2 regions of the Streptomyces sp. NBC_00273 genome follow, and region 2 is predicted to be linked to the other one. Evidence: riboswitches for the same ligand, from Rfam matches in the RefSeq annotation. Region 2 holds a riboswitch; the other holds the start of a gene.
What was found. Region 2 has a riboswitch for cobalamin ahead of OG386_RS07110 (hypothetical protein). Riboswitches for the same ligand answer to the same signal wherever they lie in the genome.
Positions count from the first base shown of each region.

Region 1: linked by a shared signal. The riboswitch ahead of OG386_RS06305 (CoA-acylating methylmalonate-semialdehyde dehydrogenase) and the one ahead of OG386_RS07110 (hypothetical protein) in region 2 are both predicted to bind cobalamin.

Region 1 is NZ_CP108067.1:1,473,596-1,480,761, forward strand. Features, by position in the region: gene aceB (malate synthase A) at 1-820, opposite strand, end outside; gene aceA (isocitrate lyase) at 906-2,192, opposite strand; gene OG386_RS06300 (short-chain fatty acyl-CoA regulator family protein) at 2,581-3,996, shown strand; cobalamin riboswitch at 4,097-4,267, shown strand; gene OG386_RS06305 (CoA-acylating methylmalonate-semialdehyde dehydrogenase) at 4,473-5,972, shown strand; gene OG386_RS06310 (acyl-CoA dehydrogenase family protein) at 5,969-7,123, shown strand; gene OG386_RS06315 (enoyl-CoA hydratase/isomerase family protein) at 7,120-7,166, shown strand, end outside.
Region 2 is NZ_CP108067.1:1,658,063-1,665,228, reverse strand. Features, by position in the region: gene OG386_RS07125 (energy-coupling factor transporter transmembrane component T) at 1-99, opposite strand, end outside; gene OG386_RS07120 (hypothetical protein) at 104-1,033, opposite strand; gene OG386_RS07115 (prenyltransferase/squalene oxidase repeat-containing protein) at 1,033-3,813, opposite strand; cobalamin riboswitch at 4,181-4,313, shown strand; gene OG386_RS07110 (hypothetical protein) at 4,428-5,840, shown strand; gene galE (UDP-glucose 4-epimerase GalE) at 5,986-6,996, shown strand; gene OG386_RS07100 (DUF4430 domain-containing protein) at 7,112-7,166, opposite strand, start outside.

The sequences.
Region 1 (7,166 bases), 180 kb from region 2:
CGTTCAGTCCCGCGCTGTGCTCGCGCAGCTCGTGGAGGATCTCCTCCATCTCGAAGGCGGCGGTGATCGTCTCGATGAGGACGGTGGCGCGGACGGTGCCGCGGGGGATGCCGAGGAGTTCCTGGGCGAGGAGGAAGACGTCGTTCCACAGGCGCGCCTCGTACCGGTTCTCCAGCTTGGGCAGGTAGAAGTACGGGCCGTGGCCCGCGTCGATCTGCCGCTGGGCGCAGTGGAAGAAGTACAGGCCGAAGTCGACGAGGGACGCGGACGGGGGTCGGCCGTCGATCTCCAGGTGCTCTTCGAGGAGGTGCCAGCCGCGCGGTCGGACCATGATGGTCGCGAGCTGCTCGCCGAGGCGGTACTCCTTGCCCTCCGGGGTGGTGAAGTCGATGCGCCGTTCGATGGCGTCGAGCAGGGTCAGCTGGCCGCCGATGACGTTGGTCCAGGTCGGGGCGGTGGCGTCCTCGAAGTCGGCCATCCAGACCTTGGCACCGGAGTTCAGGGCGTTGACGGCCATCCGACGCTCGGGCGGGCCGGTGATCTCGACCCGGCGGTCGGTGAGGCCGGGCGCGGGCGGGGCGACGCGCCAGTGCGGGTCCTCGCGCAGGGCCCGCGTGGCGAGCGGGAAGTCGAGCGGGGTGCCGCCGGCCAGGTGGCCCGAGCGGCGGTCGCGTTCCTTGAGGACCTCCAGGCGGCGGTCCGCGAACGCGGTGTCGAGCCGGCCGATGAACTCCAGGGCCTCGGGGGTCAGGATCTCCTCGTGGCGCTCACCGGGCGCACCGAGGACCTGGACGCTGCTGGTCAGGGACGAGAGGGGCATGCAGTTCTCCTCAGCGGGTTCGGTGGGCGGTGCCCGAGGGGTAAGTCCCCCGGGCACCCGTCGGACGGAGTCGCCGCGGCGTCCCCTAGTGGAACTGCTCTTCCTCGGTGGAGCCGGAGAGCGCGGTGGTGGAGGAGGCCGGGTTGACGGCGGTGGAGACGAGGTCGAAGTAGCCGGTGCCGACCTCGCGCTGGTGCTTGACGGCGGTGAACCCCTGGGCCTGGGCGGCGAACTCGCGTTCCTGGAGGTCGACGTAGGCGGTCATGCCGTGCTCGGCGTAGCCGCGGGCGAGGTCGAACATGCCGTGGTTGAGCGAGTGGAAGCCGGCCAGGGTGATGAACTGGAAGCGGTAGCCCATCGCGCCGAGCTCCCGCTGGAACTTGGCGATCTGGTCGTCGTCCAGCGCGGCCTTCCAGTTGAAGGACGGCGAGCAGTTGTAGGCCAGCATCTGGTCGGGGTACTGGGCGTGGATCGCCTCGGCGAACTCGCGGGCCTGCTCCAGGTCCGGGGTGCCGGTCTCCACCCAGATCAGGTCGGCGTACGGGGCGTAGGCGAGGCCGCGGGCGATGACCGGAGCCATTCCGCCCCGGACGTGGTAGAAGCCCTCCGCGGTGCGCTCGCCCGTGCAGAACTCCGCATCGCGCTCGTCCACGTCGCTGGTCAGCAGGGTGGCGGCGAGGGCGTCCGTACGGGCGATGATCAGGGTCGGGACGTCGGCGATGTCGGCTGCCAGACGGGCCGCGTTGAGGGTGCGGACGTGCTGCGCGGTCGGGACGAGGACCTTGCCGCCGAGGTGGCCGCACTTCTTCTCGGAGGCCAGCTGGTCCTCGTAGTGGATGCCGGCCGCACCCGCCGCGATCATCGCCTTGGTGAGTTCGAAGGCGTTCAGGGGGCCGCCGAAGCCGGCCTCGGCGTCCGCGACGATCGGCGCGAGCCAGTCCGTCGTGTCGGTGCCGCCCTCGGCGGTGGCGATCTGGTCGGCGCGCAGCAGCGCGTTGTTGATCCTGCGCACCACCTGCGGGACCGAGTTGACCGGGTACAGGCTCTGGTCCGGGTAGGTGTGCCCGGCCTGGTTCGCGTCGGCGGCCACCTGCCAGCCGGAGAGGTAGATCGCTTGGAGTCCGGCGCGCACCTGCTGGACCGCCTGGCCGCCGGTGAGCGCGCCGAGGGCGTGGATGTAGTCCTGCTCGTGGAGCTGTCGCCACAGCCGCTCGGCACCGCGCCGGGCCAGGGTGTGCTCCTCGCGGACGCTGCCCGAGAGCCGCACCACGTCCTCGGCCGTGTAGGTGCGCTCGATGCCCGCCCAGCGGGGGTCGTCGGCCCACCGCTGCTTGAGCTGCTCGGCCGCCGCCGTCGTGTTCGCCTCTGCCATGACCGTCACCGTTTCCATCCGTCGCTTGTCTTGCCAATGGGCCGGGCCGTGGACCCGATGCGTTGGCACTCTGTGCCTGGTAGGGAGATGCGGCCGCCGAACCCGGCCATGGGCCGAAGCTGAGCAATGCTGCCGAGCCGCCGGGGCGAACTGTCTGGACGGCCGAAATCAGGGCGTGAATCGGGCCAGTCGGTTCGTCCCGGCCACCGTGTCCGGCGGGCCGCAGCACCGACTCTGACACTGACACCGAGTGCCATCAAGGACGTACATCTGCCAAGGTCTGCGAATCTTCGGCCCCGGAATTGCCAAGGTTGCGAAGACCATCGGTCGCGAAGATCGCCGTATCCTGGCGGCGCGTGTCCGGCCCGGCAGACGGTGAGGGAGTGCGGTGAGCAAGACGTACGCGGGAGCGCGGCTGCGGCGGCTGCGCGAGGAGCGGCGGATGACCCAGGCCGACCTGGCCCGGGTGCTCGCCATCTCCCCCAGCTACCTCAACCAGATGGAGCACGACTCCCGGCCGCTCACCGTTCCGGTCCTGCTGCGGCTCACCGAGGCCTTCGGCGTCGATCCGGGCTTCTTCTCCGAACGCGACACCAGCCGACTGGTCGCCGACCTGCGCGAGGCGCTCGCGAACGAGGTGGCGCAGGCCCGCGTCTCCCCCTCCGACCTGGCCGAACTGGCCACCCGCATGCCCGCGGTCGCCTCGGTGCTGCTGGACCTGGGCCGGCGCAGCCAGCTCCTGACCGAGCGCCTCGCCCACGCCGCCGACGGCCGGGACGTGGCCACCGACAGCCCGCGCTCGCCCCACGAGGAGATCCGCGAGTTCTTCTACCGCCGGCAGAACTACCTCCACGACACCGACGTGGCCGCCGAAGACCTCGCCGCCGAGATCGGCATCCGCCCGGGGGACGTCATCCGCGCACTGACCCGCCGGCTCGGCGACCGGCACGGGATCCGGACGGCCACGGACTCCGACCGGCTGCACCACTACGACCCCGCCGCCCGGGTACTGCACCTGTCGAACCGGCTCCGGCCGGGACAGCAGGCGTTCCGGATGGCCACGCAGCTGGCGCTGATCGAGTACGGGGCCGAGCTGGACCGGCTGGCCGCCGAGGACTTCCCGCCCGGCACCCCCGTCCACGCCCTCGCGCGGATCGGCATCGCCAACCACTTCGCGGGCGCGCTCATCCTCCCGTACCGCGCCTTCCATTCGGCCGCCGAGGAGTTCCGCTACGACATCGAGCGACTCACCGACCACTTCGGGATCGGCTACGAGACGGTCTGCCACCGCCTCAGCACCCTGCAACGGCCCAGGCTGCGCGGGGTGCCCTTCTCCTTCGTCCGGGTGGACCGGGCCGGGAACATGTCGAAGCGGCAGTCGGCGACCGGATTCCACTTCTCCCGCGCGGGCGGCACCTGCCCGCTGTGGAACGTGTACGAGGCCTTCGCCGCGCCCGGCCGCATCCACGTCCAGGTGGCCGCCATGCCCGACGGGCAGCGGTACCTGTGGACCGCCCGGGCCGTCACCCGCCACCGCGGAGGCTGGGGCGAGCCCGGCAAGACCTTCGCGATCGGGCTCGGCTGCGAGATCCGGCACGCCTCACGGCTGGTGTACGCCGACGGGCTCGCCCTCGACAACACGGCGGCCGCCACCCCCATCGGCATGGGCTGCCGCCTCTGCGAACGCCTCGACTGTCCGCAGCGGGCCGTACCGCCGCTCGGGCGGGCGCTGGCCGTCGACGAGAACAGCAGCACCTTCGTCCCGTACCCGGTGACCAGGAACCCGGTCACCGCACGGGACTGAGCGGACGTCAGGCCGCGGGCCGCGGAGGGCGCGGCCGGCGGGGCCGGACGGAAGGCGCGCGGTGGCGGCTCTGGACTTACTAGGACGTCCAACTATATGTTCGTGGCACAAGGTCCGCGGTGCAGGGAAGCCGGTGAGAAACCGGCACGGTCCCGCCACTGTGACCGGGGAGTGTGCTGCCATCCACACGCCACTGACGAGGTCTGTCGGGAAGGCGGGCGGCACGCGGGGATCCGGGAGTCAGGATACCGGCCGCGGATGTTCCGTGTTGTCCACGAGGATGGAGCAGACACGCATGGCACCGGTTTGTACCCACGACCCTGGTAATCCGGCGGAGCGCACGCACACGTTCGCGCGCTCGTAGGTCGTCCCTTTCGACCCCGTCCCACGACCTTCCCCAGCGGCGCACCCGATCGGGTGCCGTCCGCCGGTCGGCCGTGCCATCCCCGGATCCAACCTGACGAGAGCAGGCACCCATGGTCCGCGAACTCACCCATTTCATCGGCGGCAAGCACACCACCGGATCCTCCGGTCTCTTCACCGACGTGTACGACCCCAACACCGGTGCCGTCCAGGCCCGGGTCCCGCTCGCGGGGCGGGCCGACACCGAGGCCGCCGTCGCGAACGCAGAGGAGGCACAGGCCGACTGGGGGCAGTGGAACCCGCAGCGCCGCTCGCGCGTACTGCTGCGCTTCCTCCAGCTGGTCGAGGGCGAACGGGACTCGCTCGCCCGGCTGTTGTCCTCCGAGCACGGCAAGACCGTCGCCGACGCCCACGGCGACCTGCAACGCGGCCTGGAGGTGGTCGAGTTCGCCGCCGGCGTCCCGCACTTGCTGAAGGGCGAGTTCACCGACAACGCGGGCACCGGGATCGACGTGTACTCCCTGCGCTCACCGCTGGGCGTGGTCGCCGGGATCACCCCCTTCAACTTCCCCGCGATGATCCCCCTGTGGCAGGCCGCACCCGCCCTGGCCTGCGGCAACTCCTTCATCCTGAAGCCCTCCGAGCGCGCCCCCTCCGTACCGCTGCGCCTCGCCGAGCTGTTCCTGGAGGCCGGTCTGCCGCCCGGCGTGCTCAACGTGGTCAACGGCGGCAAGGAAGCCGTCGACACCCTCCTCGAAGACCCGCGCGTGCAGGCCCTCGGCTTCGTCGGTTCCACCCCGATCGCCGCGCACATCTACGCCACCGCCGCGGCCCACGGCAAGCGCGCCCAGTGCTTCGGCGGCGCCAAGAACCACATGATCGTGATGCCCGACGCCGATCTCGACCAGGCCGTGGAGGCCCTCATCGGCGCCGGCTACGGCTCCGCGGGCGAGCGCTGCATGGCCATCGCCGTCGCCGTCCCCGTCGGCGAGGAGACCGCGAACGCCCTGGTGGCCAAGTTGGCGGAGCGCATCGCCACCCTGCGCGTGGGTCGCTCCGACGACCCCGAGGCCGACTTCGGTCCGCTGGTGAGCCGGGACGCCCTCGACCGGGTGAACCGCTACGTCGGCATCGGAGCCACCGAGGGCGCCGAACTCGTCGTGGACGGGCGCGGGTTCGCCCTGCCGGGACACGAGGACGGCTTCTTCGCCGGAGCCACCCTCTTCGACCGCGTGACCCCGCAGATGCGGATCTACCGCGAGGAGATCTTCGGCCCGGTGCTGTCCGTCGTACGGGCCGCCGACTACGAGGAGGCCCTGCGCCTGCCCACCGAGCACCCGTACGGCAACGGCGTCGCGATCTTCACGCGCGACGGCGACACCGCGCGCGACTTCACCCGCCGGGTGGGCGCCGGCATGGTCGGCGTCAACGTGCCGATCCCCGTCCCCGTGGCGTACCACACCTTCGGCGGCTGGAAGCGGTCCGGCTTCGGCGACCTGAACCAGCACGGCCCCGACTCGATCCGCTTCTACACCCGTACCAAGACCGTCACCTCGCGCTGGCCCTCCGGGGCCAAGGAGGGCGCGAGCTTCACCATCCCGACGATGGGATGAGCCCGGTGACCCTCACCCTCAGCCCCGATCAGCTCGCCCTCGCCGAGGTCACCCTCGACTTCGCCCAGGAGCAGCTCGGCCCGTACGCCGTCACCTGGGACCAGGACAAGCACTTCCCGCTGGACGTGATCCGCAAGGCGGCGGACCTCGGGCTCGGCGGCGTCTACGTCCGCGAGGGGCACGGCGGTTCCGGCCTCAGCCGCAGCGACGGCGTCCTCGTCTTCGAGACCCTCGCCACCGGTTGCCCCTCCATCGCCGGATACCTCTCCATCCACAACATGGTCGCCTGGATGATCGACCGGTACGGGGACGCGGACCAGCGGGCGCGCTGGCTCCCCGACCTGTGCTCCGCCCGGTCGCTGGGCAGCTACTGCCTGACCGAACCCGGCGCCGGATCCGACGCGGCCCAGCTGCGCACCCGGGCCGAGCGCACGGACGACGGCTACGTACTGACCGGGGTCAAGCAGTTCATCTCCGGCGCCGGCGCCTCCGAGGTCTACGTCGTCATGGCCCGCACCGGCGGGGAGGGCCCGGGCGGCATCTCCGCGTTCGTCGTCGAACGCGCGGATGCCGGGGTCTCCTTCGGTCCGAACGAGCGCAAGATGGGCTGGAACGCCCAGCCCACCCGCCAGGTGGTCCTGGACGGGGTCCGCATCCCAGCCGATCGGCGGCTCGGCGCCGAGGGCGACGGCTTCCGCATCGCCATGAACGGCCTCAACGGCGGCCGCCTCGGCATCGCGGCCTGCTCGCTGGGCGGTGCGCAGAGCGCGCTGGACCGCAGCCTCGCGCACCTGGCCGACCGGGAGGCCTTCGGGGCCCGGCTGCTGGACGCCCAGGCCCTGCAGTTCCGGCTCGCGGACATGGCCACCGAACTGGCCGCGGCCCGCGCCCTGGTCCGCCAGGCCGCCGACGCGCTGGACCGGGGCGATCCGCTGGCCCCGCAGCTGTGCGCGATGGCCAAGCGGTTCGCCACGGACACCGGCTACGCGGTCGCCGACCGGGCCCTCCAACTCCACGGGGGATACGGCTATTTGAGCGAGTACGGCATCGAGAAGATCGTCCGCGACCTTCGGGTCCACCAGATCCTGGAAGGCACCAACGAGGTCATGCGCATCATCGTCGCCCGCGGGCTCACGGAGGCCCTGCGATGAACCACGCAAACCCCGGGGACCACGACCGTGACCAGGACCACGT
Region 2 (7,166 bases):
GGTACGGGGCAGCCGACGGCCGCCCGCGTCCGGCGCGGGGCCGGACGCGGGCGGGTTCGCCGCCTTCTCCGTCTTGTCCGAGGCGGTGGTGCGTGACACGCGGCTACTCCGTACGACGGCGGCGCCTGGCCGCGAACACGGCGGCGGCGCCGATCAGCAGCACCAGCGCTCCGGTGGCGACGGCGGGCAGGAAGGAGCCCGCGTCGTGCTGCGCGTCGGCTGCGGGCGCGGCCTCGACGACCTGGGGGCCGGGAGGCTGCGCGGCGAGCGCCGGCTCGCCGGAGGCGGGGGGCGCGGAGGGCGTCGGCGCGGCGCTCGTGGCGGGGCTCTCCGGGGTCGTGGTCGGGGGCGAGGGGCTGGGCGGCGGTGTCGTGGGGGAGGGCGCCGCGCTCGGCGGCGGGTTCTCCGGCCTGGGCCCGGTGTTGACGTTCGGCGGCAGCGGGGCCGCCGTGCGGGTGTCCTTCGGCGCGGGCCCGCCGGTGGGCCTGGCGTTCTTGGCGCGCAGCTGGTCGGGGGTGACCGTGGGCTTCCCCTCGGTGCCCTCGACGTTCGTCCCGCCGAAGATCCACAGGTCTACGCTGCCGGGCTTCGGCTTGTAGAGCATGGCACCGAGCTGGCTGTACTCCCAGGTGTTCTGGCCGGGGTTCGCGTGCCAGTACGACCAGTAGGCGGAGGCGGGCGGGGTCAGGACGCAGTCGTCCTGCTGCGGGGTCGGGAACTGCTTGCCGCCCTGGTAACCGCTGTAGCCGATCCGACAGATGAAGGCGGGCCCGTCGTGGCCGGTGCCGGTCGTGGCCCACCCGCCCTGGTTGAGCAGCTCGTAGCCGGTGGTGGGGGTCGTACCGCAGGAGCGGTAGACGGGTCCGCCCCAGCGGCTGAAGTCCACCGCGAGGACGACCCCGGACGAGGTGGTGCACTGCCCCATGGGCTGCGGGACGGCCCCCGCCGGGGCCGCGGTGGCGGCGAAGGCCGCCACCGTCAACCCCAGCGCGGCCGCCGTACGGGCCAGGGCCCGCAGGACGTGCACGCGCATCACGCCCGGCCTCCGGTCGTCTGGTGGTGGCGCCGGCGGCGGCGGGCGACGCGGGTCGTACCCCAGCCGCCGAACACCAGGGCCACGGCCGCGGCGGCGATGCCGGCGACCTGGGTTCCGGTGGAGGCGAGACCGCCGCCCGACCCCGAGCCGCCGCCGGCGGAAGAGGCCGTCTCCCCGCCCGGGGTCACGATGACGGGAACGCCGGTCGTGCCGGTGGGGACGGGCTGCGGGACGGTGCCCGCCAGGCTGCGGGTGAGGGTGGCGAAGGAGATGCCCGTGGCGCCACCGACGGCCTGGGTGGAGGCACGGACGTCGGAACCGGGCTGGCCGCCCTTCGCCACGTCGAATCCGCCGTCGCCGTTCTGCTGGGTGGCCAGGAACTTACGGGCCTTGGCGATCTGCGTGCGGTACTTGGGCGCGTCCAGGGCCATGCCCTGGACGGCGAGGGCGGCGGAGTTGACGGAGTTGCCGGAGGCGCCGGGGAATCCGCCGTCGTCCTTCTGCTGCGCGGCCAGCCAGACCAGCGCCTTGTCCACGGCCGCCTGTGCCTTGGCGTCCGGAAGCAGGTCGAGGGCCATGGCCGCCATGGCGGTGGAGTCGACCTCGGCGCCGCTGGGCGTCCCGATCAGGCTGGGCCAGGCGCCCGAGGGCTCCTGGAGGCTCTCCAAGTACGCGATCGGATCGGCCGCCGCGGCGCTCTCACCCGCGCGGACCTGGGCGATGACGGCGAGGGACTGGGAGAACACGGACGGGGCGTTGGTGTACGCGCCCTTGGCGGCGCAGCTCCGGTCGGGCGCGGTGCTCGGGGCCGGGCAGACGGCCTTGGCGAGGGCGGCGATCAGGTCCTGGCCGCCGAAGGCGCGCGGATCGCGGCCCACCACCTCGGCGAGCAGGGCGGTCTTGCCGAGGGAACCGCCGCCGGCGTGCTTGGTGCCGATCAGGGTCCAGTCGTGGACGCCGCGGCCCTTGCCGTCCTTGCCGCCCTTGTCGAGGAAATCGACGATGTTGCGCAGGACGGAGTCGTTCTCGCCGGTGGCGGCCAGGGCGTAGGCCCCGTCGATGGTCAGACCGTAGTCGGCGAAGCCGCTGCCGGGGGTGTTCTCGTAGTAGCGGCCCTGGATCAGACGGGCGGTGTCGGTGAGGTACGCGGTGCCCTTCTTCAGGTCCGGCCCGTCGCCCGGGGGAGTGGTGGGAGGTGAAGGCGTGGTCGGAGGTGAAGGAGTGGTCGGAGGTGTGGGCGGATCCACCTTCTTGGTGGTCAGCTTCACCAGATCGCTCTTGGCGGCCGCGACGACGGCCGGGGCGGTCGGGTACAACTGCGGGTCGGTCAGCCCCTCTTCGAAGCCGAAGGCCCCGCCGGGCAGCTGCTGCTTGGAGAGCCAGAACAGACCCGCGTCGGCGTAGGGGGTGTCGCCGAGGGCGCGCATGGCCTGGGCCGCCCAGCCGGTGGATGCCGCGTTGCCGGTGGTCATGTAGGCGGCGGCGGGCCAGGCGCCGGTGGGCAGCTGGGACTTCCGCAGGTGGGCGCGGGCCTTCTCGACGACGGCGTCGTGGCCGCCGGCCCGCTTGAGGGCCAGGGCGATCAGTGCTGTGGCGTTCGCGTCGCTGTCGCACCATCCGCCGGAGCGGATGAGGATGCTGGTGAACCCGCCGTCCTCGCACTGGAGGGCGGTCAGCCGCTTCACGGCGTCGGCCGGAGGCGTCACGCCGCCGTTCAGCAGGGCGATGACGGCCATGGCCTGGGCATCGGACTGGCCGGTGGTGCGGAAGTCGCCCTTGGTGAGGCAGCCCTCGATCGTCTCGCCGTCGCCGATGTCCCTCGGGCAGACGTACCTGACCAGGTCGCCGAGCAGGTCGTGCCCGCCGAAGGCGCGGGGATCCTTCCCGGTGGCCTCGGCGACCAGCGCGAGTCGTGCGGCGGCGGTCGCGTCGGGGATCCCGGCCTTGCCGGCCGGGTAGGCGTACGCGTCCGTGTGCGCGGGTGCGGCCAGGAAGTCGGCGGCCTTGCGGGCCGCGGCGCTCTTGGGATCGGCGCCGGCCAGGGCGTACACGGCCTCCGTGGTGAGCAGGTAGTTCGGGGTGGTGGCGCCCTCGTCGACGACCCGCTCGCCGTCGGTCAGCTTCCCGGTGATCCAGCGGGTGGCGGCGGGTACGTCGACGGTGCCCGGCGGCACGGGGGGCGGGCCCGTCGGGTCCGGGTCGGGCGTGCCGCCCGCGGCGCGCACGTCGTCGGGGGAGAAGGCGGGCTTGCCCGAGGTGCCACCGATGTCCGTGCTGCCGAACACCCAGGCGTCCACGTCACCGGCCTTCGGGATCCGGGCCATCGCGCCGAGCGAGCTGTAGGTCCAGGTCTTCTGGCCGGGGGACGCGGTCCAGTACGACCAGTACGCGGTCGCCTGCGGGGTCAGGACGCAGGGCTCCTTGTCCGCAGTGGGGTACTGGGTACCGGAGTTGAAGGATCCGCTGCCGATGCGGCAGATGAAGGCGGGGCCGTCGTGTTGGGTGCCCTCCGTGGTGAAACCGCCGGCGTGGAGCAACTCGTAGCCCGTGGTCGGGGTGGTGTCGCAGCCCCGTTCGACCTTCCCGCCGAACGGCCCGAAGTCGACGGCGACGATGGCGCCGGTGGTGGCCGTGCACCCCTCGATCGGGTCGGCCGCCGCGGACGTCGTACCGGTGACGAAGGCCACGCTCGTGCCGAAGGTCAGCAGCGCCGCCGACAGCAGCGACACCAGCCTCTTCCGCCCCGTGCGTCGCTCTGCTTGCTCTGCGGTCCCCACCACGGCCCCTCGTGTCGGCCGGGCGGACCAGTGCGTGGCACAGGGCTTCTCGTACCCGCACGGGCACGGCACGGGGCGCAGGGCGCCGGGCGCGGCGCAGAACGCAGGGCGCGGAAGAAGCCTTCGAACCACGCCGTAGTCCGCGACGGCGTTTCTCGCTGCAAAAACCAGGCTCCAGGCATTCCGGCTCGCCCGGTGGGACCGGGCCTACGGTTGCGGGTCAGCGCCGGATTCCGACCGGCTTCCCCTGGAGCTGAGTGCTTATCAGTCGGAGTGGAACACGCCGATAAAGACAGCGTCAAGGTGGCCTCCGTCTCATGGGACACGCCCCGGACGGCTCCGTCGGACCGCTCCCGACTGGCTGGCGGACCCTTGATCACTCGGGTAGCGTCCAGGGCTGCCAGATGGGGGAATCCGGTGGGAAGCCGGAGCTGACGCGCAGCGGTGTGGGACGGCGGGGGCCGTCTCCGAGCCCGAATGCCCATGCGGCGATGCAGTACAGGAAGCCGTACCACGCGTTCCGGACGGCGGCCCTCCGGCATGCCCGGCCGTGCGTCCGTACGGTGGCAGGGGCGCCGGGAGCGGTCGGCGTCCGCCGATTCCAGGAGCAGGCCATGTCCCGTCCCCGCACCTCCCGCGGCCTCGCGCTCGCGGCGCCCGCCGCGCTCGGTGCCCTCGCCCTCACCGCGCTGCCCGCGTTCGCGACCTCGTCGCCCGCACAGATCGCCACCTCCAAGACCAACGGCGTCGCTTACCTCAAGTCCCTCCAGGCGGCGGACGGTTCGTACGCCGGTGCGGGCCTCTCCAACGAGTGGGCCTTCAGCGCCTTCGCCGCGACCGGTACGGCCGTCGTGGACGTCTACCCCGGTGGTGACACGACGAAGAACGCCCGCACCGTCTACCGCAACCTGCTCTCGACGGCGGCCTGGCCGTCGGCCTCCCCGGTGGTCACCGACTACGAGCGCGGCACCCTGAACGCGTACGCCGCCGGCATCGACCCGGCCCGCGTCTCCGCCTCCCGCAACCTTGTGGCGAACGTCTACTCCTACTGGCAGACGGCGGAGACGGGCTACTTCGGCTCCTCCGGAAACTTCAACGGCACGGTGTTCGCGGCCCTTTCGCTCGGCGGCGCCAAGACGCAGGCCGGCGGCGCCCGCATTCCGCAGGCGCTGACCGATTCGATCGTCACCCGGATCCGCGCCAACCAGCACGTGGACGGCGGCTGGACCTACCAGAAGGCCGAGGGCAACCCGACCGTCCTCAACTCCGCGAGCGACGTCGACATGACCGGCGCGGCCATGGCGGCCCTCTGCGTCTCCGGCGTCCCCAACACCGACACGGACGTCGTCCAGGCGAAGAACTTCCTCAAGAGCACGCTGGTCCCCTCCACCGGCGCCTTCAACTCCCTCTACGGGGTCAACACCAGCTCCAACGGCTGGGGCGTCGCGGGCCTGAACGCCTGCGGCTTCAACCCGCAGACCGGTGACTTCCTCACGGTCACCGGGAAGACCCCGATCGACTTCCTGATAGCCAACCAGTACAACCCGGCGGGCGGCTTCAAGTACAAGCCCTCCGACACCGTCCCCTCCGCCTACTCCTCCATCGACGCCCTGCGTGCCGTCGCGGGCGGTGGCTTCACCACGGCCCCGCCCGTCCCGGTCACCCCCGGCGCCCCGCAGTGGGTCGCCCAGTCCACCTTCACCGCCGGTACGGCCACCAAGCTGGCGCTGACCGTCGACGACGGCGCCGGCAACCTCAAGGCCTGCTCGGTGGCCTTCACCCCGACCGGCACGACGACCACCCTCGGCGACGTCCTGAACGCGGCCACCACCGGGGCGACTCCGGCCGGTTGCGTCACGAGCGTGACCCCCTCGTCGGGCACGGGCACCGTCACGGCCGTCAACGGCAAGGCCAACAGCGGCTCCAACACCTGGAAGGTCAGCGTCGACGGCTCCGCGTTCGCCGGCGCGGTCCGCAACAAGGTCATCAACGTGGGCGACACCATCGCCCTGCGCTGGGGCGCCTGACCACCGAATGCCGGTGGGGCTGCGGACCTGCGGGCCCGCAGCCCGTCCCGGGCCCGCGCGTCGGGGCGCTCCGCCGGGGGCCGCGGGACAACCCGTAGGCTCTGGCGGATCAGCAGTGTCCGATACGAAGTGGGTGGGATTGCGCATGAAGGTTCTGATCGCCGGCGGTGCCGGATTCATCGGCAGCACGGTGGCGTCGGCCTGCTCGGACGCCGGGATCACTCCGGTGATCCTCGACAACCTCGTCACCGGAAGGCGCGAATTCGCCCGGGGCAAGGCCTTCTACGAAGGTGACATCGCGGACGGGGCGCTGATCGACCGGGTCTTCGAGGAACACCCCGACATCGAAGCCGTGGTCCACTGCGCCGCGCTCATCGTCGTGCCCGACTCCGTCGGTGACCCGGTGGGCTACTACCGGGCCAACGTGGCCAAGAGCCTGGAGTTCGTCGCCCACCTGCTGCGCAACGGCTGTAGCCGCATGATCTTCAGCTCCTCGGCCTCGATCTACCGGGAGGGCGACGACCTGACCGTGGACGAGAGCTCTCCGATCGACGCGAAGAGCCCCTACGCCCGGACGAAGGCCGTCTGCGAGGCCATGTTCGCCGACATCGCCGCCAGCCAGCCGATCAAGATCCTTTCCCTGCGGTACTTCAACCCGATCGGGGCGGATCCCAAGATGCGTACGGGTCTGCAGCTCCGCCACCCCAGCCACGCCCTCGGCAAGATGATCCAGGCGATGGAGAACGGAAGCGAGTTCTGCGTCACGGGCACGACGTACGGCACGCGGGACGGTTCGGGCATCCGTGACTACGTCCATGTCTGGGACCTGGCGTCCGCGCACGTTGCTGCTCTCACCCGGTTCGACAGCCTGCTGACCGACGAGGACCCCTCCCTGGCGATCAACCTCGGCACGGGCACCGGGACGACCGTCAAGGAGCTCGTCGAGGCCTTCAACTCCGTGGCCGACACGCCGATCTCCGCGATCGAGACCGATGCGCGCCCGGGCGACGTCGTGGGCGCCTACACCCGCAGCGACCGTGCAGAACGCCTCCTGGGCTGGCGGGCCGAGTACTCGATCGTCGACGGCATCCGCCATTCGCTGCAATGGGCGACCGTCCGCGACACCCTTCTCGCGGACTCCGGGCAGTCCCGGTAGCGCTCGGTCAGGATGCTCGACGCGGAGCGTGTCCCGCCGGTGCCGTACCGGTGCCGTACCGGCCGCCGGTCGGGCCGGTACGGCACCGCCCGGCCCGCGGCCGGGCCGTACCCGGCTAGAAGGACGTCCAGGTGAAGGAGACCCGGTCGCCGGCGTTGAGCTTGAACTGG